Regions from separate parts of the Streptomyces montanus genome, predicted to be linked through region 2. Evidence: riboswitches for the same ligand, from Rfam matches in the RefSeq annotation. Region 2 holds a riboswitch; each other region holds the start of a gene.
What was found. Region 2 has a riboswitch for cyclic di-AMP ahead of FE633_RS33335 (transglycosylase SLT domain-containing protein). Riboswitches for the same ligand answer to the same signal wherever they lie in the genome.
Positions count from the first base shown of each region.

Region 1: another riboswitch for cyclic di-AMP. It lies ahead of FE633_RS19340 (C40 family peptidase); the one in region 2 lies ahead of FE633_RS33335 (transglycosylase SLT domain-containing protein).
Region 3: another riboswitch for cyclic di-AMP. It lies ahead of FE633_RS22050 (C40 family peptidase); the one in region 2 lies ahead of FE633_RS33335 (transglycosylase SLT domain-containing protein).
Region 4: another riboswitch for cyclic di-AMP. It lies ahead of FE633_RS41875 (transglycosylase family protein); the one in region 2 lies ahead of FE633_RS33335 (transglycosylase SLT domain-containing protein).

Region 1 is NZ_VBZC01000020.1:6,018-13,514, forward strand. It holds gene FE633_RS19330 (C40 family peptidase) at 1-17, opposite strand, end outside; gene FE633_RS19335 (hypothetical protein) at 442-795, shown strand; gene FE633_RS19340 (C40 family peptidase) at 892-2,052, opposite strand; cyclic di-AMP (ydaO/yuaA leader) riboswitch at 2,060-2,232, opposite strand; gene pcrA (DNA helicase PcrA) at 2,721-5,207, shown strand; gene FE633_RS19350 (M23 family metallopeptidase) at 5,307-6,905, opposite strand; gene FE633_RS19355 (esterase/lipase family protein) at 7,132-7,497, opposite strand, start outside.
Region 2 is NZ_VBZC01000047.1:25,084-32,580, reverse strand. It holds gene FE633_RS33345 (hypothetical protein) at 1-473, shown strand, start outside; gene FE633_RS33340 (phosphotransferase enzyme family protein) at 392-1,372, opposite strand; cyclic di-AMP (ydaO/yuaA leader) riboswitch at 1,948-2,098, shown strand; gene FE633_RS33335 (transglycosylase SLT domain-containing protein) at 2,101-2,895, shown strand; gene FE633_RS49590 (hypothetical protein) at 2,962-3,309, opposite strand; gene FE633_RS49585 (hypothetical protein) at 3,327-3,527, opposite strand; gene FE633_RS33325 (hypothetical protein) at 3,677-4,438, shown strand; gene FE633_RS33320 (hypothetical protein) at 4,814-5,770, opposite strand; gene FE633_RS33315 (hypothetical protein) at 6,206-6,940, shown strand; gene FE633_RS33310 (hypothetical protein) at 6,964-7,497, shown strand, end outside.
Region 3 is NZ_VBZC01000024.1:5,425-12,921, reverse strand. It holds gene bioB (biotin synthase BioB) at 1-1,109, opposite strand, end outside; gene FE633_RS22075 (8-amino-7-oxononanoate synthase) at 1,270-2,406, shown strand; gene FE633_RS22070 (DUF397 domain-containing protein) at 2,387-2,611, opposite strand; gene FE633_RS22065 (helix-turn-helix domain-containing protein) at 2,622-3,479, opposite strand; gene FE633_RS22060 (ATP-binding protein) at 3,768-4,211, shown strand; gene FE633_RS22055 (DUF6328 family protein) at 4,233-4,829, opposite strand; gene FE633_RS22050 (C40 family peptidase) at 4,920-5,393, opposite strand; cyclic di-AMP (ydaO/yuaA leader) riboswitch at 5,397-5,561, opposite strand; gene FE633_RS22045 (hypothetical protein) at 5,931-6,239, opposite strand; gene FE633_RS22040 (ATP-dependent Clp protease proteolytic subunit) at 6,247-6,882, opposite strand; gene FE633_RS22030 (dihydrofolate reductase family protein) at 7,496-7,497, opposite strand, start outside.
Region 4 is NZ_VBZC01000080.1:979-8,475, forward strand. It holds gene FE633_RS41850 (NAD(P)/FAD-dependent oxidoreductase) at 1-634, opposite strand, end outside; gene FE633_RS47945 (Ppx/GppA phosphatase family protein) at 1,066-2,007, opposite strand; gene FE633_RS47950 (DUF501 domain-containing protein) at 2,293-2,817, opposite strand; gene FE633_RS41865 (FtsB family cell division protein) at 2,846-3,328, opposite strand; gene eno (phosphopyruvate hydratase) at 3,492-4,781, opposite strand; gene FE633_RS41875 (transglycosylase family protein) at 5,151-5,819, opposite strand; cyclic di-AMP (ydaO/yuaA leader) riboswitch at 5,824-5,989, opposite strand; gene FE633_RS41880 (LysM peptidoglycan-binding domain-containing protein) at 6,195-7,127, opposite strand; gene FE633_RS41885 (cytochrome P450 family protein) at 7,266-7,497, opposite strand, start outside.

The DNA.
Region 1 (7,497 bases), on a different contig from region 2:
TTGCGGTGCGCTGCCACCTGGACTCCACGTCCTTCCGTACGACCGCCGAGGCGTGGATACGTCCCCGGCGGCGGCCCGAGGGCCGGTCACACGTCCGGCGGCGGCCCGCACAGGGGGAGCGGGCCGCCGCCGGACCTTTCTCGGCGGTGGTGTCCGGCTGCCGCCCTGGTCCGGGCGGTGGGTGGGAAGCCGGTCACCTGGTGAAGGACGCTAAACCTGAGAGTGAGGGGTTGGTAACGCCATGTACGGAACTGGCGGGAGCGAGTCGCGCAGTGAACGTTCGCGACCGTGATCCTGGCCTGCCGCCGGCGAGTTGACGAGGAGCGGTGACCGATGCGGCCGTTGTGCAAGCGGGGCAGGCGCGGTGCTGGTATGGGCCCGCCGAGGGAGGCGGGGGGCCGTGCGAGGCGGCCTCAGAGCCTCCGATTAGGCTCCGGCGTCATGGACGTACTCATCCATCTCTTCGTGGCGCTGCACATCATCGGCATCGCCTCACTCCTCGGAGGCTTCCTCACCCAGATGAAGGCGATGGGTGAGGGAACGGCCCGCTTCAGCCCGGCGATGCTTCACGGCGCCCTGACCATGCTGGTCACCGGCGTCGTCCTGGTGGGCCTCAACCAGGCCGACGACCAGCCCGTCAACAACATCAAGATCGGCGTGAAGCTGGCGCTGCTGATCGTGATTCTCGGGCTCGTGTACGTGAAGCGGGACGAGGAGACGGTGGAGAAGGGGTTGTTCGGGTTGGTGGGCGGCCTGACCATCGCGAACATCTTCATCGCGGTTCTCTGGACCTGACAGGGACCTGAAAGCGGCCGCCCTCGCCGGGGCCAGGGCGTCACCAGGTGATGCCCACGCGCGCGTGCCGCATGAAAGCCCGCACGCGCGCGTGGCTCACGCCGGGCGGACGACGCTGTGGATCGGCATGTAGTAGATCGACTCCTCGCGGACGTACGCCCCCGGCTTCGGGGCGTGGACCATCATGCCGTCGCCCTTGTAGATGCCGACGTGGCTGATGTCGTCGTAGAAGAAGATCAGGTCGCCGGGCTGGGCGTTGGCGACCGATACCGTCGTGCCGGCGTTGACCTGGTCCCAGGTGGTGCGCGGGAGGGTGACGCCGGCGGCCTTCCAGGCGGCCTGCGTGAGACCGGAGCAGTCGTAGGAGTCGGGGCCGGTCGCGCCCCAGACGTACGGCTTGCCGGTCTGGGCCTCGGCGAAGGCGAGCGCCTTCTCGCCCTTGGAGGTGGAGGTCGAGGTCGAGGTGCCGGTCCCCGCGGTGCTGCCCGAGCCGGAGGTGCTCGTGGAGTCCTGCTGGGCCTGCTGCTCCTGGCGCTGCCTCTCCTCCTCCGCAGCGGCCTGCTGCCGCGCCAGCTCCTCCGCCTTGCGCCGGGCCTCCTCCTGCTTCTTCCTCTCGATCTCCGCGAGCCGCGCCTTCTCCTCGGCGGTCAGCTGGGAGAGCAGCTCGCGCGCCTCGGCGAGCTTCCGCTGGACCTCCGCCTTGGAGCTCTTCAGGGTGCTCTGCGTCTTGGTGAGCGTCTCCAGGCTCTCCGCGGCCTCCTGACGCTTCTTCGTCGTCGCGGCCTGCTGCGTGGTGTAGTCGTCGACTGCCTGCTTCTGGCGGCTGGTCAGCCGGTCCATCAGCTGGGTCTGGTCGAAGTAGTCCTGCGGGTCGTCCGCGAGCAGCATGGTCGCGGTACCGGGGGTGGAGGCGCCGGTGCGGTACTGCGCGGACGCGAACTCACCGAGTTCCTCGCGCGCTTCGTTGAGCTTCTGCGTGCGCTCGGCCACGTCGTCCAGGAGGGTGTCGACGCGCTTGCGCTGCTTTGTGGTCTTCTCCTTGGCCCCGTTGTACTTCTCTGTGGCGGTCTCCGCCTGCTGGTAGAGGTCGTCCACCTTCTTCTGGACCTCGTCGAGGCTGGGCCTCGGCTCCGCGGCGGGCGCGGCGTTCGCCGACTGCGAGAGCAGGGCCACCGAGGTGAGGGCGGCGGTGGCCAGGGCAGGGGTCCGTATGCCCATGGGACTACTGGGGGTCCGCAATTTGCGGTGCGACGCCACGAGGGCGACTCCTTCCGTCGTCCGCTTACCGAGTTAGCTGTCGGGTTCGGGCGGGTGCTCCGGAAGGTTTGCCCTACGGTCCTTGCTCCCCCAAGGGAGTTGGACCGATTCACCCCAAGGTCGTTGGGTCCCCGGCTCCGTCGGCCCACAAGGGCGTACCGGACTCAGCGGAGGCCGCACGGCCCGGCGACGTTCGCCGGTGGGTGTCGAGCGGCCCACTGGAAAGTTAGCCAACGGGTGTGGCTCCTGTGAAGGTTGGTGAGCGAATTGCCCGATACGTTTTCGTGACCTTTTCCTCAACCGAAGCTCTTCGAGGTCAATCCGGAAGGGTCTGAGGCCAGTTGTCCTGGCTGACGGAGTTCTCCCGATTTCGGGGCACTGGTGCCGAGTCGGCCGGCCCGGGGCGGCCTCGGCGTCGATGCGCGCGCCCAGGGGGGCGCATGGTACCTACGGTACTTATGGTGCAACCTGTGCGCCGCGCCCGCCCTCCCCGGTGGCCGCAAGATCCGCGTACGAGCTCTCTACCCCGTTCGTCGCCGAACGTAACAGAACGGCGATGGAGGGTGAGGGGGCTCTGGGGATCGGATCAGGGAGATCGGCTCCGGTTTCTGGTGGAGTTCTCAGGGGGGCGGCGAGGTGTCAGTGGGGGAGCCTAGACTCGGAGAGCGATGAGCAGCCTCTTTGATGACAGCTTCCTGGCGGACCTCAAGCCCTCGCAGGCCCACGAGGAAGAGCCCCCGCCGCCGCCCGAGGACGAGGCGCCGGAGCCGGTTCCGGACGACCTGTTCGGCGGCCGCTTCGACGTGCCGCCGAGCCGGGACGAGTACTACCGCGACGGCGCCCCGCGGCCGCACGTCGACGCCGCGGCGCTCCTGGAGGGGCTGAACGAGAACCAGCGCGCGGCCGTCGTGCACTCCGGCGCGCCCCTGCTCATCGTGGCCGGCGCCGGCTCCGGGAAGACCCGTGTGCTCACGCACCGGATCGCCTATCTGCTGGGCGAGCGGCAGGTGCACCCGGGCCAGATCCTCGCGATCACCTTCACCAACAAGGCCGCCGGTGAGATGAAGGAGCGCGTCGAGCAGCTCGTCGGCCCGCGTGCCCACGCGATGTGGGTGATGACCTTCCACAGCGCGTGCGTCCGCATCCTGCGCAGGGAGTCGAAGAAGCTGGGCTTCACCTCGTCGTTCTCCATCTACGACGCCGCCGACTCGAAGCGCCTCATGGCCCTGGTCTGCCGCGATCTGGACCTCGACCCGAAGCGCTTCCCGCCCAAGTCCTTCAGCGCCAAGATCTCGAACCTGAAGAACGAGCTGATCGACGAGGAGGACTTCGCGAGCCAGGCGGCCGACGGCTTCGAGAAGACCCTCGCCCAGGCGTACGCGCTCTACCAGTCGCGGCTGCGCGAGGCGAACGCCCTCGACTTCGACGACCTGATCATGACGACGGTCAACCTCCTGCGCGCCTTCCCGGACGTCGCCGAGCACTACCGCCGCCGCTTCCGCCACGTCCTCGTGGACGAGTACCAGGACACGAACCACGCGCAGTACGCCCTCGTACGGGAACTCGTCGGCACCTCCGAGCACCCCGTGGACGTCCCGCCCAGCGAGCACGACGTCCCGCCCGCCGAACTGTGCGTCGTCGGTGACGCCGACCAGTCCATCTACGCCTTCCGCGGCGCGACCATCCGCAACATCCTCCAGTTCGAGGAGGACTACCCGGACGCGACGACGATCCTCCTGGAGCAGAACTACCGCTCCACACAGACGATCCTGAGCGCCGCCAACGCGGTCATCGAGCGCAACGAGAGCCGCCGCCCCAAGAACCTGTGGACCAACGCGGGCGCGGGCGCGCAGATCACCGGCTACGTCGCCGACACGGAGCACGACGAGGCGCAGTTCGTCGCCGAGGAGATCGACCGGCTGACGGACTCCGGTGACGCGAAGGCGGGCGACGTCGCCGTCTTCTACCGGACGAACGCGCAGTCCCGTGTCTTCGAAGAGATCTTCATCCGCGTCGGCCTGCCCTACAAGGTCGTCGGCGGCGTCCGCTTCTACGAGCGCAAGGAGGTCCGGGACGTCCTCGCGTACTTGAGGGTGCTGTCCAACGCCGAGGACTCCGTCCCCCTGCGCCGCATCCTGAACGTACCGAAGCGCGGCATCGGCGAGCGCGCCGAGGCGATGATCGACGCTCTCGCGTCGCGGGAGAAGATCAGCTTCTCGCAGGCGCTGCGCCGCGTCGACGAGGCGTACGGCATGGCGGCCCGCTCCACGAACGCCGTCAAGCGGTTCAACACGCTGATGGAGGACCTGCGGACCATCGTGGACTCGGGCGCCGGTCCGGCCACGGTCCTGGAGGCGGTGCTCGAACGCACCGGCTATCTCGCCGAGTTGCAGGCCTCGACGGACCCGCAGGACGAGACCCGCATCGAGAACCTCCAGGAACTCGCCGCCGTGGCCATGGAGTTCGAGCAGGAGCGCGCGGAGGGAGAGGCAGGCACGCTGTCCGACTTCCTGGAGCAGGTCGCGCTCGTCGCCGACTCCGACCAGATCCCGGACGAGGAGGAGGACGGCTCCGGCGTCATCACGCTCATGACCCTCCACACCGCCAAGGGCCTCGAATTTCCCGTGGTGTTCCTGACCGGCATGGAGGACGGCGTCTTCCCGCACATGCGCGCGCTCGGCCAGACCAAGGAACTGGAGGAGGAGCGGCGGCTCGCGTACGTCGGCATCACACGCGCGCGGGAGCGGCTGTACCTGACGCGGTCGACGATGCGCAGTGCCTGGGGGCAGCCCTCGTACAACCCGCCGTCCCGCTTCCTGGAGGAGATCCCGGACACGCATCTGGAGTGGAAGCGGACGGCATCCATGGGGTCGATGTCCGCCGGCCCGGTGGCCGGGGTGGCGGCCTCCCTCTCGTCCTCCCGCTCCCGGTCGGCGGCCTCGGGCGCGTCCGGCTTCGCGACGCGGCGCGGCGGCGCCACGGAGAAGCCGGTGGTATCGCTGGCGGTGGGTGACCGGGTCACACACGACCAGTTCGGGCTCGGCACCGTGGTCGGCGTGAAGGGCACAGGGGCGAACGCGGAGGCGACGATCGACTTCGGGGAACCGAAGCCGAAGCGGCTTCTTCTGCGGTACGCGCCGGTGGAGAAGCTCTAGCAGCGAGGGCCTCTAGCAGCGAGGGCTCCAGCCCGTTACAGGGGGCTATGGGCGGGGCCCCGGGGACGGGCACCGCGGCAACGGACGCGTACGCGTTGCCTAATTCGGGTTCAAGCCGTGGCTGCGCAGCCACGGCAGCGGGTCGATCGCGTCGCCGCCGCCCGGATGTACCTCGAAGTGGAGATGCGGGCCGGTCGAGTTGCCGGAGTTGCCCGAGAACGCGATCGGGTCGCCGGCCTTCACGGCCGTCCCGGAAGCGACCTTGTAGCTGGAGAGGTGGCAGTACCAGGTCTCCGTGCCGTCCTTGGCGGTCACGACCGCCATGTTCCCGTACGCGCTGTTCCACTCCGTACGGATCGTGCCGTCGGTCGCGGCCATCACGGTCGTGCCGTACGAGACGGGGAAGTCTATGCCGGTGTGTACCGACATCCAGTTGATGCCGGACTGGCCGTAGTAGGCGCTGAGTCCCTTCTGGGCGACCGGCAGCGCGAACTTCGGACGCAGCCGCTCCTTGCGGGCCGCCTCGGCCGCCGCCCTCTTCTTCTCGGCCTCCTGCTGGGCCTTGAGGTCGATACGTTCCTGCGTGCGGCTCGCGCGGTCGGCGAAGTCGTCCGCTCCCGCGGAGAGGCTTTCGAGCTGGGTGTCCAGTTTGTTGTTGGCAGCCGACGGCTTGACGGCGCTCGCGTCGGGCGCGGCGGTCGTCTGCGGGGCCTCGCTCTCGCTTCCGGCGCCCACGGACGCGGCCGCGATCCCGGCCACCCCCACCACACACGCGGAGGGCACGACGACCGTCAGCAGCGCGGAACGCTTGGGCGGAGTGCGGCGACGGGAACGGGCGGCTCCACGGCCTGCGCTGCGGGACGCCGAACGTGGGGCCGGGGCGACGATGGTGGCGGCGACGGGGCTGAGCTCCTCGACCCCTTCGACGCCGTCGAGCGGCGGGAAATCGTCGTGCGTGCCGGTGCCCATGTCGGTGCCTGGGCCGACGCTGGTGCCGGTGTCCGGGTCGTCGGAGGGGATGAAGTCGCCCTCGGCGGCCATCGGTTCGTCGTACCCGATGTGCTCGAAGGTGGCTGTGGCCTGCTGGTCGTAGGACTCGTGCTGGTCGTAGGACTCGTGCGGCTGGTGGTCGCCGTCTGAGTTCCACGCCGTCGCGTCGTACGCGCCCGTTTCGAAAGTCTGCGTGCTCCACTGCTGGTTCTGGTCGACCGGCTCGGCCTGGTGCCAGGCGTTCGCGTCCCACTGGCCGGTGGCTTCGGGGCCGACGGCCTGGCTCGGGATCTCGGCGAGCTGCTGGTACCCGGTGGCCTCAGGCCAGATCCCCGTCGTCTCATAGCTGCCGGTGTCGTACGCCGAGAGGTGCTGGGCCGTGTACGGGTCGTAGTGCGGCGTCTGGTGGTGTCCGCCGAGTGTCTCGTGGGAACCGGTGGACCACTGCGTGGCGTCGTACGAACCGGTGCCGCCGCCCGGCAGGTCGCCGAAGAGGGGGTCCGTCTCGAAGGCTGTGGTCGCGTAGGTGCCCGTCGCGTCGTAGGCGCCCGTGGCGGTCGCGTCAAAACCCGTGGCGGAGTAGGCGTCGTACGTGGTGAAGTCGCCGTACTGGGATCCCTGTTGACCATAGGACGCGTAGTGCGCCGAGGCCGCATCGGGAGCCGGAGTCGGGGGAGTTGCGGTCCCCGACGGGTGACGGTCGTTCACCAACTTCTCTTTCGCCTCGACGACAGGGGCTGGCAGAGCAGTGCGGTGACTGTACCCGGCAGTACGCGGGCGCGACAATCTTCGGCAGGTTTCCCCCGCGCAGGAAACGGGCATTCGACCGTCTTTCGGCGGACTGCGGACGCGGCTTTGGCCTGGCGTTCGACGAGTGTTCGAAGGATCGGAGACGCTCCGAAACGCTCGGAGGCGGTCCCGACGTCGGGGGCGTCTACGCCACGGTCAGGCCGTTGGCGTGTGCGGCTGTGCGGGCTCCTGGCACCTCGGCTTCGAGTGCCTGCCGTATGCCCGCCGCGACGGCCGGATGCACGGGCAGCGCGAGATGGCCGATCCCGCTCACGCGAACGTTCTGCGCGAGCAGGTCGGGGTGCTCGATACAGGCGGTCTCCAGCGGGTCCATCAACTGGTCGAGGTCGCTCCAAAAGCTCACAAACCGGGTTCGGCAGTGCGGCGCGCGCTCACGCAGCTCCTCGATCACGGCGGATCCGGGCCGCATCTGCCGCACGATCGGGTGCGCGTTCATCATCGGCACGACAGCGGTGCCCGAGTGCGGTGTGCCGAGCGTGACGAGCGTCCG
Region 2 (7,497 bases):
GCGATTACGAAGTGGCGGCGCCCTTCCTGCTTCTCTGGTCCGGCGGCGTCGAAGGGGTTCCGGAACGCCGGGAAGAACTCGAAGAGCCCGCGACAGTGCGCCGCATGTGCCACATGGGTGCGGACCTGCAGCTCACACACTTCCTGCAAGCGCTGATCAGCGGGGCCCTCACCGCGGGAACCGAAGCGCAGCAGGGAGCGGAGGAGGTCGCCGAGATCCTCGGGATCGCGGTCGACCTGGCGGACGGGACGGGGCGAAATACTCCGACGAGCGTTTTCAGGACCTGGAGGGTCGCTTTCCTACCGGGCATCCTCCGCCCCGACTCGAGCGCGCCCGAGAGGGGCAGAGCAGGGTTCCGCGCCTACGCCCGCGCCCTGGAGGAACTCCTCGATCACCACTCGGTCTCGAGAGCTTCTGCCAATCGGGAGACCGCAGTCAGGTCTGGAAAGTTCTGCAGAGAAGCGACGACCTGATTGCTCGCGAACTCACGCTGCTCGGCAGTCACGTTCGGATCGACCGCACACTCCGCCTGCACGTAAACGTAGTTCAAGGCCGTTGCGAAAAGCATCGAGAACGATTCCAGGTTCTTGATGACCGCGCTGCCTCCGGCGCCCAGATAGGCGCGCACCAATCGCCGGGCGGAATCGGCATGGAAGTGGTTCCCGCCCGCCCAGACGTATACGGCACGTGCGAGCTCGCGTTCCGCCGATATGGAACCGGCGTTGTCCCAGTCGAGGAGAACCGGTCCAGTCGGACCGACCAGGACATTCCGTGGCTGCATGTCGAGATGGGACGTCACCACATCATCTGGGGCGGACGGAGTCACATGGTGGGCCATCTCCACCGCCGAAGTGGCGATGAACCGGCCCAGCGCGTCCGACCACGGCATGGCGGCCGGGCGAACTTTTTTGTGCAGCTCTGCCCAGTCGGCCTCCTGGTGGCACTGTTCATACCAGGAGTCCGGTGTCTCGCTGGCGCCCTCTCCGGCTCTGTGGAGGACGGCCAGGGTCCGGCCGCACCAGCTCAGGAGGTCCGGATCAGACGCGTCTGCCTCGGTTCCGTCGACCCAGTCGTACAGCTTCACATAGGACCCGCCCAGTGCGGGGGTGAGTTGGGAGACGTATCCGTCGTTGCGATTCGGGATGAGCCGTGGCGCTGAGATCCCCAGCTTCTCCGTGGCGTTCCGCAGTGTGGATTCCCGGTGGACCTGCCGCTCGTCACAGCCGAAGAGGAGCTCTTTCACTGCCCATGAGGTGCCATTCCCGGACAACTTCCAGATCTGCCCCAGCGCGCCACGGGTGACCGGTGTCATCGTCCACGATCCAGTGCCCAGCTCATAGGTATCCGCAATGAAGTCGGCCGTGCTTTGCATAGAGGCGCCTCTCTGGCTGCTGTGCGGGGTGGCCGCCACTTGCGGCTCAACTATAGAAATACCGCCAAGATGGCGGGCGTTGCGCCGTATTTTCACTGCGCGGGGCACAGGCGTTCCCGAACGCCGGGGCTTCGGCCGCCACTTCAAGCCCGACTCGGGCCGGGGGTGGGGCGGCTCTCCGGTGGCGACCTGGACACGGATCTCTCCCCGGCGGAGGTCCGGCGGGCTCCGCCCATGAGGCATGGCTGTTTGGGTGCTTGGAGCGTAATGCCCGAGTTGACTTGATTGCCGCTTTGGCTGCACTTACAGGCGCTTGGTTGTGCTTGGTTGCGCTTGATCGCGTGAAATGAGTCACGTTCGGGCGGATCGGGCGCTGTGGCGCGTCTGGCTACTTTGCCTTTGCGGAAGGCAAGTTGAGTTCTGTGCCGCGACGTAATCGGGTGATTTGCCCCTTCGTTCTGACCGGGTTGGGCGAATCTCGACCTGATTTCGGGGCTTGTTCCTGCTGTGTGCTCTCGCATACGTTCTCGTCGATCCGGGCGGATCGCCGAATCCTGCCGCCGCCCCGGAACCCATCCATCCACGCGCTACGGCAGGAGCGGGGGACCCAGGTAATCGCCGATCCGGATACCGGAACGGCTTGGGGTGAAGCCGCACGCACCGTGCGGCCGGGCATCTCCAGCCCGAACCCGACAGCTCACCTCGCAGGCGCCGGAGAGGAAATCGTCATGCCCGCACGAGGTAAGCACCGTCGTCAGAGAATCCACCCCCTCACCCGTGGCATCGTCGCCGCGGGAGCGGGCGGAGTCGCGCTCGCGCTCCCGATCGCGGGGGCGACCGGCGCCCACGCCGCCGAGTCGGCGCAGGTCGCGCAGGTCGCGCAGTTCGCAAAAGCGGCGAAAGTCGCGGTTCCGGATGTCAGGCTCATCACGTACAAGGTGGTCCCGGGCGACACGCTGTTCAAGATCGCGCGAAAGCATCACACGAAGGGCGGCTGGAAGAAGCTGTACAAGGCCAACCGCGCGGTCATCGGCAACGACCCGGCGATGATCTACCCAGGCCTCACGCTGACACTCGGCACGAAAAAGGTACAAACGTCTACAAGTAAGGCCAAAGCGACACCTGTGGCCCCGAAGGCCTCGGCGACCCCCGCCAAGCCCGCGGCGGCGGCAGCCGCCGCTCCCGCCGCCGCGAAGACGTACACGAACAACCTGGACGGCTGGATCAAGGAGGCTCTGGACGTCATGGCCAAGAACGGGATCCCGGGCACCTACGACGGCATCTACCGCAACATCATGCGCGAGTCGTCGGGGAATCCCCAGGCCATCAACAACTGGGACTCCAACGCCGCGGCCGGGACGCCGTCCAAGGGCCTCCTGCAGGTCATCGATCCGACCTTCGCCGCCTACCACGTGCCCGGTACGGCAAACGACCCCTTCGACCCGGTCGCGAACATCGCGGCGGCCTGTAACTACGCCGCCGACAAGTACGGCTCGATCGACAACGTCAACGGGCCTTACTGATCAAGCCCAGAGGTCGTCATGCCGGCCCCCCTGGCGGGGGGGGGGCCGGCATTTCACCGCCGTTCGTCAGGCCTTCGTATCCACGAACAGATCTTCCGCTGTGGCAGCCGTGAGGGAGCGCTTGAGCCAGGCTCGGAGGATTTCCAGGTCGGTGCAGCTCGTGATGCGCGCGTGTACCTCGTCCGGGACGTCGATGCCGCGCTCGCCCAGGACCAGCAGGATGTCCTCGGCATGACTCTCTACGCGGCCCTCTGTGCGGCCCTCGGCGCGCAGGCGCTGGGAGGTCTCCGAGCGGAAGAAGGAGAGGTCGACGGACATCAAGTGCCTCCAGGTCTTGGCGGCCGGGGCGGTCCCGAGGCCTAGTTCGGTGAGCTCGGCGAAGATCCTCGCGGTGTCTTCGTCGACGGTTTTCAAAGCGGCGGCCAGGGCTTTCAGGATGGCAGTGGCGTTGTCGTCCTTGCCATGAGTGATGGCGGAGAGTGTCGCGAGGGCTGCTCCGTGAGGTCGGTGGGCATGAGGGACACCGCGACCGGGTCCGGGAAGGGGAGATCGAGGGCCCGGAAGGTCCGCGCGAAGGCGCCGGGGTCCTCCTGGAAGATGCGGTGCATCGCCTCGTGGGATGAGCTGACCATGTGGCGGACGTTAATGACCGCCGATCAGGCCGGACGGGTATATGCCGCTGGCTCACTCGTATGGATGATCAGCGGGAGGTACCGCGCTCCGGCGGAGGAGGTCAGGACGATATCCGTACGGGTTTTCCGCCCGCTCGTAGGGTGGGGTCGTGGACCCTCAGACCGTGGACCTTCCGGCTGTTGTCGCCGGCTTTCGCAATGTGACCCAGATCGCCGGGCTCGACGGAGCCTGGCGCTGGTCGCCGGTGCCGGGGATCGAGTTCGCCGGGGCGCTCTCCGCCGACGGGACGCGGCTGCTCCAGCTGAGCGGTCGCGACTCCTACGATCACGAACTGGCCGTGGCCACCCTGGAGTTCGCCCGCGAGAGGGAGAAGGAGATCTTCGCCCGGAATCCGTATCTCGGTGCGCTGGAGGGGTTCCGGACGCCGACTGGTCGTCACGGGTTCGACGCGGTTGTCGGTATAGCCCCCGAAGTGCACGACTTCTATCACGTCCAGCACCCGGAATTGACGCCGCATGTCCGGCTGACATTCCCGGCGTACGCCTGTGAGTTCTCCGGTCAGGAGACGCTCGACGAAGCGATCACCCGCTATCGCATGCTCCGCCTGAACAACCTCGATCGGGAGCCGCTGCCCTTCCTGAGGATGCGGTACGCCAACACCCGGACCAAGGGCCGAAGCACCAATCCCGGGAGGGGCTTCACCGAACCGCGTCGGCTTGTGGAGGAGATCGAGTGGATGGAAGGCGCGGGCGGCAGTTTCGTCGAGTTCGAGAACCGTCATGGAGGGGTGTGGCGGGTTGAGTGGCACGGGACTTGGTTGCTTGCGGAGTGGGGCGCGCGGCCCGGTACCCCCCGTGAGATCGGGCTCGGAGAACTCCTCGAGTTCGCGTCGTCTCGGCTCAGGGACTGAGCATGCCCTTGGTGAAGATGAAAGGGCAGCGGCGGCAGCATGTGCCGGGAGATGTCTTCACTCTCCAACTCGAAGGCGCGTCGCCCCCGTTGCCCCCGTCGCCCCCCGTCATCCCACCGCGACAGCGGTCCGTACCGGCTGATCCCGGAGCGGAGCGAGCCGTGCGGCTGGTTCGCGCTGGCCAACTTCGAGCACTTTCAGTGGGAGTTGGACGCCTCGCTCGGCCATCGTCCCCCACCGCCGCTCCCGCCGTGTCCCGCGCAGCCGTCCGAGAGAGTGCTCAGGCGAATGGCGAAGGAGAGGGCGGCGGAGGAGGGGTTGGCGGAGGAGAGGTTGGCGGGGGAGAGGTTGGCGGGGGAGTAGGGCCGACAGCCCTCAGGCCGCCTGGTTCTTCTCCTTCTCCGTCTCCTCCTCCAGCAACTTCTGCAGAACCGGCGACAGTTCGGGGACGCGTGCCCCCGCCGCCTGGGCCGCGGAGAGCGCGCGTACGTACGCCACAGCCGCCTCCCGGAGGCGTTGCCTCTCACGGCCCTGGCGGCTACCGGCCACCCAGATCGAGATGGCGACCGGAACGGCGACGAGGGCCGCCAGGTAGCCGAGGGGGTTGTCCGAGGAGACGGCCCACGCCACAGCGACGATCCCCGCGAAGAGCAGCAGCCACCCTGTCTCGTCGTGCCAGCCGCCCTCGTCCGCCATGGCCTCGTACGACATCACCGACGCGGGCTTTGTGGGAACGTCCGGCGCCGTCGACGGTTCTGCTTCTCCTCTGGGCGACGACCCTTCGGACGACGACCCTTCGTACGACAGCCCTTCTGACGACGGTCCGCCAGGCGACGGCTCCACCTCCGCATACACAGGAATCGGCACCGTCTCCCGGTCACCGCTGAACGACCGCCCCACCAGCCACCCCGGCACATGAGTCACCGGCACCCCGTGGGCCCGCGCCAGCCCGAGCACCTCGCGGTAGCCCGCGAGCCTCGCGTCCAGCAACTCCCTTTTCCAGCGCTGCCGTACCAGCGTGAGGGCAGCCACCGCCACAACGAGCAGCGGACCCGCCGGGCCGAACGCCAGTACCGGTTTACCGGAGAAGGCAGGCACCACAGGACCCAGGAACGGCCACATGACGCCGACGGTCAGGGTCAGCGCACCCAGCCACACCAACGGCCCCCGCTCACAGGCACGCAACGCCCGTCGTCGCTCCGCGAGCATCGCCGCCGTCGCCGCGTCGTCCGTGTAGTCGAAACCATGACGTGCGCCGATGGCGCGAACCGACGGCAGGAGGCGGGCGTCGGCCGACAGAGCCCCCGCGTTCACGGGGAGAAGCCCCGACACAACAACCAACTCCACCCGTACCGACCGACGTCCCGACTTCGTTCCCGCGGTGGAAGATCATGGCACGGCGGCGCACAAACTCCGCCAGGGAGCAGAGCCGCGATGCGTGAGCAGTTCGTGCAGGAATGGTGTCTTCCGCGCAACGAGTCCATGTCATCCCACGGGCGGATGATTCGCGCCCGCACAGCGACAGGCGCCTACGCAGGCAAGTCCTCAACGGGGAACCGAACGGCCCGCGTTGCGCGTGGTTAACGTCGAGCTGTGTGAGGTCCGCGGTCGTGGACGCGCCTTGAGGGGCTTATGCGCTGCTGATACGGTGCGATGACTTGACACTCATTCCAGCCATGGCTATCCGACCTGGTCGGACGGTACGTCCGATGGGAGTGCAGTGTCCCAATTGACGGAAACCTTCTTGGGTGTACGGGGAGCGGTTGCGTGAAGATCCAAGAGCGTACGGGGGCGGGCAACCACCGTTCCGCGGCGCCGGCCCAGCCGGCGATGGGTGAGCGCCTTCCCGCGCCGCCTCGCGAGCGCAAACCGGCGCTGGCCGCTCTCGCCGTGCTGCTCATCCTGGTCGGTGCCCTGGGCGCCACCATGCTCGTGCTGCGCGCCGGGGACCGTATCGAGGTCGTGAAGGTGACCAAGGACATCCAGGCCGGAGAGTCCGTCACCGATAGCAACGTGACCTCTGTCATGGTCTCCGCCGACTCCGGTGTCGACTACGTCGAGTGGTCCAAGCTCGGCAGCCTCAAGAAGCTCAAGGCCAAGTCGACCATCTTCAAGGGCAGCGTCGCCGTCGGCCAGATGTTCGGGCCGAAGAGCACCCTCCCGGCCGGCAAGGCCGTCGTCGGCCTCTCCCTCAAGGAGGGCCAGTACCCGGTGGGTATCAAGGAGGGCGACGTCGTGGCCGCGTACGGCGTCGGTGACAGCGCTGGCTCCACGCCCTCGGACGACGCGACCGGCAGCGGAGACACGAGCACCGACACCGGCAGCGATACGCCGATCGTCACCGACGCGCGGGTCACCAGCGTGCCGGACGCCGGCGGTGACGCCACCATCAGCAGCACCAACAAGCAGATCACGGTGACCGTCGACGAGAGTGACGCCGCCGCGCTCACCCGCGCCGCCGCGGCGAACCAGGTCTCGCTCGTCAAAGTCCCCGGCAACTAAGGGCGAGAGAGACAAACAGAGACATGGCGCTCATCGCTCTCGCCGCCGACAAGGGGTCACCCGGCGTCACCACGGCCGCCGTTGCCCTCGCCGCGGTCTGGCCCCGCCGGGTTCTGCTCGCCGAGACCGACCCGGCCGGCGGCGACCTCGTGTACCGCAGTGCCGCCGCGCACGGCGGTCCGCTCAACCCCAACACCGGCATGCTGTCCATCGCCGCCACCGCGCGCCGAGGACTCGTACCGGATCAACTCTGGGATCACGTACAGCCGTTGAGCGGTGGACTCGAGGTGCTGGTCGGGCTCGGGAACGCCGAGCAGGCCGCCGGGCTCGCCGGGCTGTGGCCGACCCTCGGCCGCGCCTTCGCGCAGCTCGCCGACTCGCCCCACGCGCCCGCCGACGTCATCGCCGACTGCGGCCGGATCAGCGGGGACACGCCCGCCGTCGAGATGTTCTCGCAGGCGGCCCTCGTGCTCCTCATATCCCGTACGGAGCCGGAGGCCATCGCGCGCGTACGCGACCGGGCCGCCGCCCTCTCCGCCAAGTTGCACGGGGGCACG
Region 3 (7,497 bases), on a different contig from region 2:
GTACGCGCCTCGGAGACCTTCTCGGCGGGAACGGAACCGCACACACCGCCCCCGTCGTGCGCACCGCAGCCCGCGCTCTCCGAAGAGCCGCAAGCGCCCGCCGCCAGCCGGTGCTCCGGCAGCGTCACCTGGTCCGTCCCCTCCACCTCGAACCCGGCGTCCGCGATCATCTCCAGGTCGGCCTTGCCCGCCTGGCCCTCACTGGTCAGATAGTCGCCGAGGAAGATCGAGTTGGCGAGGTGCAGGGCGAGCGGCTGCATCGTACGGAGATGAACCTCGCGGCCGCCCGCGATGCGCACCTCGACGTCCGGGCAGACGAAACGGACCATCGCGAGGATGCGCAGACAGCGCTGCGGGGTGAGGTTCCACTCCTTGGCGAGGGGAGTGCCCTCGAAGGGGATCAGGAAGTTCACCGGAACGGAGTCCGGATCCAGCTCGCGCAGCGCGAAGACGACGTCGACGAGGTCCTCGTCCGTCTCGCCCATCCCGGCGATCAGGCCCGAGCAGGCGGACAGGCCTGCCTCGTGTGCCTTCTGGACCGTGGCCACACGGTCCGCGTAGGTGTGGGTGGTCGTGATGTCCCCGTACGTCCCCTCGGACGTGTTGAGGTTGTGGTTGTACGCGTCCGCACCCGCCGCGCGCAGCCGCTCGGCCTGGCCGTCGGAGAGCAGACCGAGACAGGCGCACACCTCGACGCCCTCGTTCTGGTCCTTGATCGCCTTGATGGTGTCCGAGACCCGGTCGACGTCCCGGTCCGTCGGGCCGCGCCCGCTCGCCACCAGGCAGACCCGCTTGGCGCCGCCCGCGAGCCCGGCGGCCGCGGCCTCGGAGGCCTGGTCGGGCTTCAGCCAGGTGTACTTGAGGATCTCCGCCTTGGAGCCGAGGCGCTGCGAGCAGTAGGAGCAGTCCTCGGGACACAGGCCCGACTTCAGGTTGACCAGATAATTGAGTTTCACCCGTTGGCCGAACCACTGCCTCCTTACCTTGCCGGCCGCGGCCACCACATCGAGGAGTTCGTCGTCGGAGGTGGCCAGTACGGCCAGTGCCTCGTCGCGGGTCGGCACCTCGCGCCGAAGCCCCTTGTCCACCAGCGTGTTCAGCAGGTCCATAGGGTCCGATCCTGGCCTATCCGACCGCGCCGGGCAAAGGAGAGTTCGTACAACAGAGGCCGTTCGACGTGTGGTTTTTTCCACACCCTGGGTGGCTGGTCAGCCCGCTAGGGTCTGTGCAGTGCCTACAAAAAGCGCATCTTCATGGCCCGGAGGACACATGGCGGAATCGCCGTTCGCATGGATCGACGAACAGGCGCGTGCGCGTCGCCGGGCCGGGCTCGTTCGGACCCTGCGCCCGCGCCCCGCGGACACCCCGCTCCTCGACCTCGCGAGCAACGACTACCTGGGCCTGGCCCGGCACCCCGAGATCACCGAGGCCGCCGCGCGCGCCGCGCGGGAGTGGGGCGGTGGCGCCACGGGCTCCCGGCTCGTCACGGGCTCCACCGAACTGCACGCCGAACTCGAACGTGAGCTCGCCGAGTTCTGCGGCTTCGAGTCCGCGCTCGTCTTCTCCTCGGGCTATGCCGCCAACCTCGCCGCCGTCACCACGCTGGCGCCGCACGGCTCCCTCGTCGTCTCGGACGCGGGCAACCATGCCTCGCTGATCGACGGCTGCCGTCTCGCGCGCGGCACCACGCAGGTCGTCGCCCATGCCGACCCCGAGGCGGTGCGCAAGGCGCTGGGCACGCACTCCGGTCCCGCTGTCGTCGTGTCCGACACGGTCTTCTCGGTGGACGGCGACGCGGCGCCGCTCACCGGACTCGCGGGTGTCTGCCGGGAGTTCGGCGCCGGTCTGGTCGTCGACGACGCGCACGGCCTGGGTGTCCTCGGTGAGGGGGGCCGGGGCGCGCCGCACGCGGCCGGGCTCGCGGGCGCGGCCGATGTCGTCGCCACCGTCACGCTGTCGAAGTCGTTCGGCAGCCAGGGCGGTGCCGTCCTCGGTCCGGCCCGCGTCATCGAGCACCTGGTCAACGCGGCCCGTACGTTCATCTTCGACACCGGTCTGGCCCCCGCGGCGGCGGGCGCCGCCCTCGCGGCCCTGCGCCTGCTGCGCCGGGAGCCCGAACGGGCGGCACGCGCGCGTGCCGTGGCGACGGAACTGCACGCCCGCCTGACGGCCGAGGGCCTCGAGGCGGTGCGGCCGGACGCCGCCGTCGTCTCCGTGCGCGCACCCTCCCCGGAGCAGGCCGTGCGCTGGGCCGCGGATTGCCGCGAGGCCGGACTGGCCGTCGGCTGCTTCCGTCCCCCGTCGGTGCCGGACGGCATCTCACGGCTGCGGCTGACCGCCCGCGCGGACCTCACCGGCGGGCAGATCGACCGTGCCGTTCGTGTGATCAGTGAAGTGCGGCGATAAAGCCCTCCCAGGCCGAGGGGGCGAAGAGCAGGGCGGGACCCGAGGTGTTCTTCGAGTCGCGCACGGCGACGAGACCGGTCCATGGGCCGGAGCCCGGCCGGGTCGTCTCGACGCAGTTGTTCATTCCGGTGCTGTGGCTGCTGCGCTGCCACAGCACACCGGGCAGATGGAAGCTCGAAGGTACGTACCGAGGCAGGGCGGACATGGTGCCTCCTTTATGCGGTGTCAGCTATCCCGTCGATGAACCCCAACGATTCGTCGGGGGAAAGGGCGTTCACCTGAAGGGAGTTGAAGGCCTCGCTGTAGGCATGGAGGTCTTCTTTCCGTTCGAGATGGAGGCTACTCGTCAAGTGGTCGAGAACAACCACATCCAGATCAGATGTGTTCGGAAAAGAGAAGATAACGAAAGGTCCGGTCACCCCGACATGGGCCCCAACACCGAACGGCAGCACCTGAATGCGCACGTGAGGCAGGTGCGCGGCGTCCCGTAGGTGCTTCAACTGCCGTGACATCACCTCGGGTCCGCCGACCGTACGGCGCAGCACCGCCTCGTCCAGGACCGCGCTCAGGTGGAGCGGCGGGTTCGAACGCAGCACGTCCTGGCGGGCGAGGCGTACCTCCACGAGCGCGTCGACCTTGCCGTCCGGCAGCCCGTCCAGGGCGGCCCGCGTCACCTCGCGCGCGTACTCCGGGGTCTGCAACAGCCCTGGGACCACGGAGTTCTCCAGCGTGCGCATTGCGCAGGCCTGCGACTCCAGGCTGATGAAGTCGCGGTACGTGGGTGGCAGTACGCCCCGGTAGGCGTGCCACCAGTGGTCCCGGCCGCCCTCGCCGGAGCCCGCCAGGACGACGAGCAACTCGCGCAGATCCGGGTCCTGGACGTCGTAGGCGTCGAGGAGCAGTCGTACGTCGGCCGGTTTGACCTTGCTGCGGCCGGTCTCGATCCGGCTCACCTTCGACTGGTGCCAGCCGACCATCCTGGCCGCCTCGCTGCTCGTGAGGCCCGCATGGGCACGCAGAGCGCGCAGCTCCGCGCCGAGCTTTCGGCGGCGTACCGCGGGACCGTTCTTCATGGCCGTCTCCTTCCGACCGTCGAGCCGACGCTATAACGCCCGGTGTCACGCCGACGGTAGAAGAACCCCCCGGTCACCCGTCCGAAAGAAGCCCCGGTCACCCGCCCAAATACGGTCGGCCGTCGCAGAGTTCACCGCTTCGAGCGACAGATATATGCATATCTCGGTGGATCGCCACCGAGACCCGCGCGGTAGTGGCAGTGTGGCGCGCAGCACCAGTCCGGGACCGTACTCGAATCATCCGCTCCGTGTCGGACTCCGGTCCCGTGGGAAAGGGACGACGACGCCATGGCAGACCACCTGGAAGCATCCGTCACTCTGCCGAGCGATCCCGCCTCGGTCTCCGCCGCCCGTACCTATGTCGCCAACGTCCTTGCCGAATGGGGCCTTCCACCCGAGACGGAGATCGCCGACACCGTCCGGCTCATCGTGTCCGAACTCGCCACCAACGCCGTGCAGCACACCCTCGGGCAGTCGCCCACCTTCACGGTGGACGTCACGCTCGACCGTGACGAACAGCTGTGCATCGGCGTGACCGACAGCCATCCCCGCTTTCCGAAGCGTCTGCCCGCGGCCGTCCAGCAGGACAACGGCCGCGGCATGGTGATCATCCGCTGGCTGACCGCCGAGTGCGGCGGCAAGCTGACGATCCGGCCCACCCGCGAGGGGGGTAAAACGGTGTCGATCATGCTGCCGTGGGAGGCACCGGTCCAGCCCGTGACGGCCGACTAGGGCCGTCCGGCGTTGCAGGCCTCAGTCCTCCGGGTTCCGGCCGGTGCGACGTCGCATCATGTCAGGCACCAGCGCCCACAGTCCGAGGCACACCACCAGCGTGCCGGCACCGGCCACGATCCCTCCGACCCGGCCCACCGCCACATCCACGACCAGGAGGACCGACCCGGCGAGCGCGAGCGCGAGCACCGCCATCCCCAGCTGGGCGAGATGCGACGAGACGGTCACGAGCTGCGGCTTGGCCCCCTGCTGGAAGAGCCGGCGGTGCAGGGCGGCAGGGGCGGTGAAGAGCATGGCGGCCAGCACGGAGAGCAGCAGCGTGGTGACGTAGGTGGCGCGCTGCATGGTGTCGAGGGACGGGAAGCGCGGGGTGAACGCGAGGGTCAGCAGGAACGCGAAGAGGATCTGTACGCCGGTCTGGGTGACCCTCAGTTCCTGGAGCAGCTCGTTGAAGTTGCGGTCGGCGCGTTCGAGCCGCGTCTCGTGCCGCTCCTCGGCGGCCTGTCTGTCGGGGGCCGGTCCGTCCGTGGGCTGACGGCCGGTGGCCGGTCCGTCGGTGGGCTGACGGCCGGGGGGATGACGGTCGTTGGGGCGGTCGCTGGCGTGACGGTCGGTCATACATGAATGAGTAACCAATCAACGGCCGGCATCACGCCCGCCGCGTGGGACGGCGGCGCCGAAGCTGAACGCCGCCATCCCACGGGCGCATCACCTGACCCGGCCGTACCAGACGCTCTTCGTCCAGATCTTCTGCAGCCTCACCACGTCCCCGGTCTTCGGGGAGTGCCAGATCCGTCCCTTCCCGGCGTAGATGCCGACGTGGTACACGTTCCGGCCCGAGTGGAAGAACACCAGGTCTCCCTGCTTGCGGCTCGAAGCGGAGATGTGGCGCGTCTTGTTGTACTGCGCCGCGGCGGTGCGGGGCAGTGACTTGCCGGCCTTCTTGAACGAGTACAGCGTGAGGCCGGAGCAGTCGAAGCGCTTGGGCCCCGTGGCTCCCCACTTGTACGGGGAACCCTTCTTGGAGGCCGCCACCTGAAGTGCCTTCGTCGCGGGGGTGGCCGCTTCGGCGTCGGACGCGAAGCCGGGGGCCACGATGCTGCCGCCAACGGCGGCGATGGTGAGAGCCGATGCGGTACCGGCCCTGGTAAGCAGCGACGGGACTCGATTGAGCGCAGTCATGCGCAACCCTTCGTCAGCCGCCTGTGAAGGATGACCTGTCGGATTCGGGCTGGCGAAGTTGCCCGGCCGCGTGTGCGGCTTCACCCCAAGGGCCACTCGGATCTCTCCGGCGGCCCGTCGTGCTTGGGTCCTCCACTCCTGCCGATCCACTTCTGTCGACCCGTCATCCGGGCGGCGGCAGGACTCGGCGTCCGCCCGGACCGCCCCGCCGCTGTGGCGGGGGCTTGTCGTCGGAAGGGATCTTGACGCACGAACGTCGGAAAAGCCGAACAGAATCGGCGTTTTGTGGGGTTACTCACCACTCACCTGTTCGGGTGGACAGCCCCGTTTCAGCCAGGGCGTCGAGAGGGTCGAGGGCCCCCGTACCAGCACAGGAATGCCTGATTCCGCCTCAGCGGTACGCGCGCTGAGCAACTCGCATGGGCCTCTGGAACGACCCCCGGCTACGGCGTTCGGGGGTACACCATTTGGTCCGTTTCAAACCTTGCCCGGACGCCTCGTCAGACACCTGCGGGGCTCCGGGCCGGTCCGTGTGCGTCAGCTGTCGGAGTCGGACGGCAAAGCGACGCGAGCCGCGCGGCGTTCGCCGTCGAGGACCCGCAATGCCCGCGCCAGGGTGGGGGCGTGCACCTCGTGCTCACCCCGCTGGTGCATCAGCGCCAGCGCTTCGCGCAGCGCGGTGGCCTTGCTGACCAGTGCCTGCGCGGCGCGCAGGCCGCGGTAGGTGTCGCCGGGGCGCGCGGGGTTGATCCGGCCCAGGAGATCGACCACCTCCAGGTAATGGTCGATCAGTTCGCCCTCCGCGCGGGTCAGGGCCGGCATCGGGGGCAACTCCGGTGGGAGCATCGGCGGTTCACCTGGCGCCGGGGTCGGGGCGCGAGGCCTTGCGGCTGGGGATGATCTGATCGACGAGCCCGTACTCCACCGCCGCCGGCGCGTCCAGGATCTTGTCGCGCTCGATGTCCGCGCTGATCTGCTCCTGGCTCCGGCCCGTGTGCCGCGCGAGCATCTCCTCCAGCAGCGTGCGGGTCCGCATCATTTCCTCGGCCTGGATGGCCAGATCGGACGTCTGGCCCTGCACCGGCTCGGACAGCGACGGCTGGTGGATCAGCATGCGCGCGTCCGGCAGCGCGGATCGCTTGCCCGGCGCGCCTGCCGCCAGCAGCACCGCCGCGGCCGACGCCGCCTGCCCCAGGCAGACCGTCTCCACCTCGCAGGTGATGTACCGCATCGTGTCGTAGATGGCCGTCATCGCGCTGAACGAGCCGCCGGGGGAGTTGATGTACAGCGAGATGTCCCGGTCCGGCGACTGGTGCTCGAGGTGGATGAACTGCGCCATCACGTCGTTCGCGGACGTGTCGTCGATCGGCGTCCCGAGGAAGACGATCCGTTCCTCGAGCAGCTTCGCGTACGGATCCATGGTCCGCTGTCCCGAGCTCGTGTGTTCGGTGAACTCGGGCAGGACGTAGCGGGCGGACGGTCGGGTCATGACATGCCTCCTCCGAGTGCGTCCTGCAAAAAATGTACAGGACGTACAAGACGTTATGTGGGGAGCATGGCCCACGAGTTGGCGATGAGCAACAGGTCAAAGGCGGTTTCGCTCTCGGCGTGAGAGTCCGGCGGCATCCCGCCACTGACCCCAACTCCTGCTCGGTCGGAGCGAGGTGGACACGTCCGTACCCGTCTGAATTGCGATGCTCGGGTGCGGCAGGGCTGCGATCATCGGGCGCCTACGGCGACCCGGACGACCCGACCGCGTTCGAAACCCGCAACGTGCTGTACCACTGTGGGTCGGAGACGGGCCTTATCTGCACCTGTCAAGTGTGTCCGCAGGTCAGAGGGTGCCTTGATCCTTCAGGCACGTAAGGGACGGTCTGGGCCTGGCCGCAATGACCCTCGGCCACACGAGCGGGTCTGCTGCAGGCTGACTAGTGCCTCGGGGAACGCAGTTCGCCCGGATGGGGGAGCTTGCTCGGCTGATCTACTCCTTCGACGCGACCTGGACCGGGCGTCCTTACGTTGACCGTTCGCCCTCTATTCGGTCTTGCTCCGCGCCCGCCGGCGCCGGTCTGGTGCCGTCCAGACCGGCGGACGGGGCGACGTC
Region 4 (7,497 bases), on a different contig from region 2:
TGTCCGCGGCGTCGACGAGGATGAACCGCATGTCCTCACGGGACACGTTGGTGTAGTACTTGGCCGCGTCGCGGGCCATGTCCTCGACCTCGCCGATGGTCTCCGCGCCGGCGAAGCCACCGCCGACGAAGACGAAGGTGAGCGCCTTGCGCCGGACCTCGTCGTCGTTCGTGGAGTCCGCCTTGTCGAGCTGCTCAAGCACATGGTTGCGCAGGCCGATGGCCTCCTCGATGCCCTTCATGCCGATGCCCTGCTCGGCGAGGCCGGGGATCGGGAAGGTGCGGGAGACCGCGCCCATCGCGATGACGAGGTAGTCGAAAGGCAGTTCGTACGCCTCGCCGACCAGCGGGGCTATGTGTGCGACCTTGCGGTCCTGGTCGATGGTGGTGACCCGGCCGGTGAGAACTTCCGCCTTGGGCAGCACGCGTCGCAGCGGGACGACGACGTGCCGAGGCGAAATGCTGCCGGCGGCGGCTTCGGGGAGGAAGGGCTGGTAGGTCATGTACGACCGGGGGTCGACGACCGTGACGGTCGCCTCGCCGTAGCGCATCTTCTTGAGGATGCGCCGAGCTGCGTACAGGCCTACGTACCCACCGCCTACTACGAGGATCCTGGGACGCTCCGTGGTGCTCATGCCATCGAGTATCCACCCGCTCCAGGGGGGTAGCTCGTGCGCCCCTTCACAAGCTCCTGCAGCCCCTCTGCTACACTGCGCGGCCCACGTGCGTCAGGCCATGCCCCGACAGGGGAACCACCGCGCCTCACAGAGCGCTGTCAACACCGCGTGAGCTGCCACTTGGGGCCCGCGAACCGCCTGAACCAGCTGCCCGTCCCACCGCCTCCCGGCACCTCGAAAACGGCCCCGTACCCCCGTCGTTGAACCCCGTACGCCCCGCAGTCGGCCCGAGGACGCGAAAACCTTGCCTATCAGGCCCGATTTCCTTGTGAAGAACTTCACGAAGTTTCTCCGAGGGCCCTCACCGAGGGCCTTTTCAGGACCCCTCGGACGTGCTCATACGTTAGCGGAACAGCTCAAGCGAGGCTACCCATGGGTAGCTTAGGGGTCTACGCAACCGACCAGGCGATGCCGTCGAGGATGTCGTGCTCGCTCACGACGACCTCGCTCGCCCCGATCCGTTCCATGATCGAGAGCAGTACGAGCGCACCGGCACCGATCACGTCCACACGGCCCGGGTGCATCGCGGGGATGGCGGCGCGTTCCGCGTGCGTGGAGGCCAGGAGATGCTCGGTGATATCCCGGACCTTGTCGTACGGGACCCGGGAGTGGTGGATGGCGGCCGGGTCGTACTCGGAGAGGTTCTGCGCGATCGCCGACACCGTGGTGACGGATCCCGCGAGCCCGACCAACGTGTGTGCCTCGCGCAGGGGGACGGTCTCTTCGGCGAGGTCGAGGGCCGCGGCGATGTCGGCACGGATGGCCTCGATCTGGTCCGGTGTCGGCGGGTCCGCGATCGTCCCCTCGTGCATGAGGTGGCGCTCCGTCATCCGTACGCAGCCGATGTCGACCGAGCGTGCGGCGCGGACGTGGTCGTCGCCGACGACGAACTCGGTGGAGCCGCCACCGATGTCCACGACGAGGAAGGGCTTCGCGAGGTCGTCCCTGCCGGTCAGCTCCTTGGTCGCGCCCGTGAAGGAGAACTCGGCCTCCTGGTCGCCTGAGATGACCTCGGGCTCGACACCCAGGATGTCCAGGACACCGCGTACGAACTCGTCCCTGTTCTCGGCGTCTCGGGAGGCGGAGGTCGCCACGAAGCGGAGGCGTTCCGCGCCGTGCTCCTTGATGGCCGCCGCGTACTCACGGCAGGCGGTGAACGTCCGCTCCAAGGCCTCGGGGGCGAGGCGGCCGGTGCGGTCGACGCCCTGGCCGAGGCGGACGATCGTCATCCGCCGGTCCAGGTCGACGAGTTCGCCCGTCGCCGGGTCCGCGTCGGCGACGAGCAGCCGGATGGAGTTGGTGCCGCAGTCGATGGCAGCGACCCTGGTCATGACCTGTGCTCTCCTGTCGTGGTTCCGTTTCCTCGCCCCCGCCGCCCCTACCCGTCCCATCCCTGGGGCTCCGCCCCAGACCCCGCTCCTCAAACTCCCCCAGCTACCGCTGGGAGGTGCCCCCAGAGGGGCTGACATACCCAGCCCGTCCGGCGTTTGAGGACGAGGCCGTTCAGGCCGATACGGGGGTCTGGGGGCGGAGCCCCCAGGTACGGGATGATGGGGGTCCCCCCTGCTCGAGCGAAGCCGAGAGCTTGGGGGAGGGTAGGGGCGGCGGGGGCGACATCACTCCTCGGGCGGCAGCGTCACGCACGGACCCTTGCGCCACCACTCCGGCAGCATCGCGATCGCCTCGTCGCCCAGCGGGTTCACGCCCGGCCCCGCCGCCAGGGAGTGGGCCACCAGAACGTGCAGGCACTTCACCCGGTCCGGCATGCCGCCCGCGCTCGGGAAGCCGTCCAGAACCTCGATGGCATCGCGGCGCGCGATGTAGTCCTCGTGGGCGGCACGGTAGGCGGCGGCCAGAACAGGGTCCTCGGCCAGCCGATCCGTCATCTCCTTCATGACGCCGTTCGCCTCGAGCGTGCCGATCGCCGACGCCGCGCGCGGGCACGTCAGGTAGTACGTCGTCGGGAACGGCGTGCCGTCCGGCAGCCGCGGCGCCGTCTCGACCACGTCCGGCTGACCGCACGGGCACCGGTGCGCGATCGCACGCAGCCCGCGCGGCGGGCGCCCGAGCTGCTGCTTGAAGGCCTCGACGTCCGCGTCGGTGGGCTCGGTGCGCGGAGTGGAAGGAGGGGGCGTTTCCATGCCTTGGGTCTGTGTCTCTCTCATCGGTTCACTGGTCCGCGCTGTCGGCCTTGTCGACGCCGTACCAGAGATTGGAGTACCAGGGGCGGTCGGCCGCCGTCTGGTCCGTACGCGACTTCCTCGCCGCGTCGGGGTCGATCACGATGTAGCCGGTCTCCCCCGGCATCACATAGTGCAGCCGCTCCCGGATCCGCTGCTCGGCGTACTCGTCGTCCTGCCAGCGTGCCTTGAGGTCGCGCAGTTGCTCCACCCGTTCGCGGGCCTGCTCCCGCTCCTGCTGGAGGTCGGCGATCTCGGCGCGCTGGGAGACGTACTGCCGTGTCGGGTAGGCGAGGGCGACGACGAGGGAACAGAGGACGAGGACGAGCAGGGCGGCCCGGCCCGTCAGCCGGGAGCGGCGGGCCTGGCGCTTGGTCTGGGAGCGGTAGACACGGGCGGCCGTCTGCTCGCCGAGCAGCCGCAGCCTGGTCGCGGTGGAGAACCGGTCCCGGTCGCGGTCCTTCACGGCCATCCCAATGCCTCCCCTTCACGCACGTACGTCCCCGCACACGGTACGGGACCGAGTACGGGGACGTACGCCCGACGGGGCGGTGGCCCCTGCGTGCGGAGCTCAGCCCTCGCTGTGCTTACGGGTTCGCGGAGCGCTGTGCCTACTGGTTCGCGGAGCGCTGTGCCTACTGGTTCGCGGAGCGAAACCGCGGGAAGGCGCTGCGGCCGGCGTACACCGCCGCGTCGTCGAGGATCTCCTCGATGCGCAGCAGCTGGTTGTACTTGGCGACGCGCTCGGAGCGAGCGGGGGCGCCGGTCTTGATCTGGCCGCAGTTGGTGGCGACGGCCAGGTCCGCGATGGTGACGTCCTCGGTCTCGCCGGAGCGGTGGGACATCATGCACTTGAAGCCGTTGCGCTGGGCGAGCTCCACGGCGTCCAGGGTCTCGGTCAGCGAACCGATCTGGTTGACCTTGACGAGCAGGGCGTTGGCCGAGCCCTCCTCGATGCCACGGGCCAGGCGCTCCGGGTTGGTGACGAACAGGTCGTCGCCGACGAGCTGGACCTTGGAGCCGAGCTTGTCGGTGATGACCTTCCAGCCGGCCCAGTCGTCCTCGAACAGCGGGTCCTCGATGGAGACGAGCGGGTACGCCTCGACCAGCTCGGCGTAGTACTCGGTCATCTCGGCGGCGGAGCGCTCCTTGCCCTCGAAGAGGTAGGAGCCGTCCTTGTAGAACTCGGAGGCGGCGACGTCGAGCGCGAGGGCGATCTGCTCGCCGGGGGTGTAGCCGGCTTCCTTGATCGCCTCGAGGATGAGGTCGAGAGCCTCGCGGTTGGAGCCGAGGTTCGGGGCGAAGCCGCCCTCGTCGCCGAGGCCGGTGGCCAGACCGCGGGACTTCAGCACCTTCTTGAGGGTGTGGTAGACCTCGGCGCCCCAGCGCAGCGCCTCGGAGAAGGACTCCGCGCCGATCGGGGCGATCATGAACTCCTGGATGTCCACGTTCGAGTCGGCGTGCGAGCCGCCGTTCAGGATGTTCATCATCGGAACGGGCAGCAGGTGCGCGTTCGGGCCGCCCAGGTAGCGGAAGAGCGGGAGGTCGCTGGCCTCGGAGGCGGCGTGCGCGACGGCGAGGGAGACGCCGAGGATGGCGTTGGCGCCGAGCGAGCCCTTGTTGTCGGTGGCATCCAGGTCGATCATCGCCTGGTCGATCAGCCGCTGCTCGGTGGCGTCGTAGCCGACGAGCTCCGGGCCGAGCTGCTCGATGACGGCGAGGACGGCCTTCTCGACGCCCTTGCCGAGGTAGCGGCCGGCGTCTCCGTCGCGGAGTTCGACAGCTTCGAATGCGCCGGTGGAGGCGCCGGACGGGACGGCGGCACGCCCCGTGCTGCCGTCGTCGAGGCCGACCTCGACCTCGACCGTGGGATTGCCTCGGGAGTCCAGGATTTCCCGGGCTACGACGACGTCGATGGACGGCACGAGCATCTCCTTCTGGGATGTGACGCGGGTACACGGGCGCTCGGCCCGCATGCGCGGAGCCGCGGCGGTTCCGCGAGATGAGCCTAACCGGCTCCGGGAGATCGGCCAGCCGTCCGACCACCCCATGGACGGAACTGAGGGTACACATTGTTCCAGAACGGAACAAATGGGGGGAGAACAGAGAAAGAAAAGCCCCGCCACGGTGCATGCGGGGGAACACGCACCGGGGCGGGGAGAGCGGGAACGGAAGCGCTCCCGGGAGGACTCCTTCAGCTTGCGGGCCCCTCTTATGAGAGGGCTGTGAGCAAGCCGAGGTTCCACGAAGAGGTTTCCGCGTCGAGGCCGCGCCTCAGGGGCGCGGCGTCAACGTCAGCTGAGGTGCAGCTGCTGACCCGGGAAGATGAAGTTCTCGTCGTCGATGATGTCGTCGTTCAGCTCGAACACCTTCTTCCAGCCGCCCTTGACGTGGTGCTCCGAGGCGATCGCGCTGAGGGTGTCACCCTTCACGACCTTGTACTCGCCGTCGCCCTTCTTGACCTTCTTGCCGGTCGGGGTCTCGACGGTCTTGGGCGCGGAGCGCTCCTGGGAGCGGGAGGCCCGCTCCTCCTGGGCCGGCGCACTCTGCTGCTGGGTGCTCTCCTGCGCGGCACCGGAGCCCGAGGGGGACGCGCCGGACAGACCCTTGCCGCAGACCGGCCAGGCACCCTTGCCCTGGCTCGCGAGGACCTTCTCGGCGACCTGGATCTGCTGGGCCTTGGAGGCCTGGTCGGCGGTGGAGGCGTACTGCGTGCCGCCGTACGCGGCCCAGGTGGAGGACGAGAACTGCAGGCCGCCGTAGTAGCCGTTGCCGGTGTTGATGGACCAGTTGCCTCCCGACTCGCACTGGGCGACGGCGTCCCACTCGGAGGCGCTGGCGGCGGAGGCGGTGCCGGAGACCATCAGCGGAACGGCGATGGCGGCGCCGGTGACACCGGCGAGCGTGGCGATACGAGCGGTCTTGGTCGGGCGGCGGTGCTTGCCCGTGCCGGAATGCAGCATGGAGAGATCCCCTCACCGACGCCTGCGAGGTGAGCTGTCGGGTTCGGGCCGAGTGAGTTGCCCGGCCGCGCGACTTGCGCGCGGCTTAACCCCAAGCCATCTCCGGTCTCGGTGACCGGGGAGGGCGCTTACCTTGGGTCCCCCGCTCCTGCCTACGGCGCTTGACGCGACGACTGTTCCCGTACGGCCGTTGGCAGGATTCGGCGTGACGTCCGACGGGGCCCGCTGTGGCGAGCGATCACGACCGTAAACACGCGATCCGCCGAACTCCAAAGACGATCAGGGTCTTTGAGAGCCATGTCTCACTTTCATCAAACCGGACATTCGCCCCGAACTGCCGCTACTTTTCGCCTGATTCGACGGCTTGGGGAGCAGTTACTCGCTGCCGAGTTCAAGCCTTTGACCGGGGAGGATGAGGTCCGGGTCGGCGCCGACGGTTTGCTTGTTCTCGGCGTAGAGCTCGGGCCATCCACCCTCCATGTCAAAGGAGTCGGCGATGGCCCAGAGATTGTCTCCGGGGCGGACCACATACGTGCCGTCGACCGCCTCACGCGAGACGGTGCCGCCGCGCGAGGCGTGCCGGCCGGCGGAGTCGCCCGCACGCGAGGCCGCGGCGCCCTCTTCGGCACTGCCCCCGCGATGGCGACCGGTTTCGCCGCTTTTCGCCGTACCGGTGGACGTGCTGTCGCCGCTCGACGATTCGGAGTTGGCGCCGCTGCCGGAGTCCTGTGTCGCATCACTGGAGGACTCGGACGTATCGGACTTGTCGGACCCATCAGACGTGTCTGATGTATCGGACTTCGTGGAATCAGAGCCAGAGCCAGAACCCGAGTCCGAGTCCGAGGTCGAGTCCGAGGTCGAGTCCGAACCCGAATCGGTGGACGAAGAAGCGGAGTCGTCGGCCACACCCGTGTCGACATCGGCGGCGCCGGAGTCCTGCGTCAGACCCGCGACGAGCCCACAGGTCGCCCAGGCGCTCGCGCCCTTGTCCGCGACGACCTTCTCGGCGACGGCTATCTGCTGGGAGCGGCTGGCCTGGTCGGCGCTCGCGGCGTAGTCGAGGCCGCCGTACTGCTCCCAGGTCTCCTGGGTCATCTGGAGCCCGCCGTAACGGCCGTTGCCGGTGTCGGCGCTCCACGATCCGCCGCTCTCGCAGTCCGCGATCGCGTCCCAGGTCGTACCGCTGGCAGCGCTGGCGCCGGTCGCGCCGAGCAGGGGGATCGCGATGGCCGAACCGGTCACTCCGGCTGCGACGAAGAGAGCCGGGGCCTGACGGGGGCGACGGTGACGACCGTTCCCGGAGAGCATGCGGTTGCCTTTCGCGTGACGGCAGGGATTAGAGCGACGGGTGAGGTCTGCACTGAGCCGTGAACCTATCCGCAGTCGAACGCTTGTCACAAGTAGATGCAGAGCAGATCACGTGAAGATCACAGAGCTGACGTTTTATCAGCTCGGAGCTGGGGTGAAGCTCACCGGCAATGTGCGCAGCCCACGCATGATGAGCCCTCCCCGCCACCGCAAATCGGTGGAATCGACGGCGAGTTGCAGGTCAGGGAGACGGGTGAGGAGCGTCGCGAGCGCGGTCCTGCCCTCCAGACGGGCCAGGGGCGCACCGAGGCAGTAGTGGATGCCGTGCCCGTAGCCGAGGTGCTGGTTGTCGCGTCTGCCGAGGTCAAGG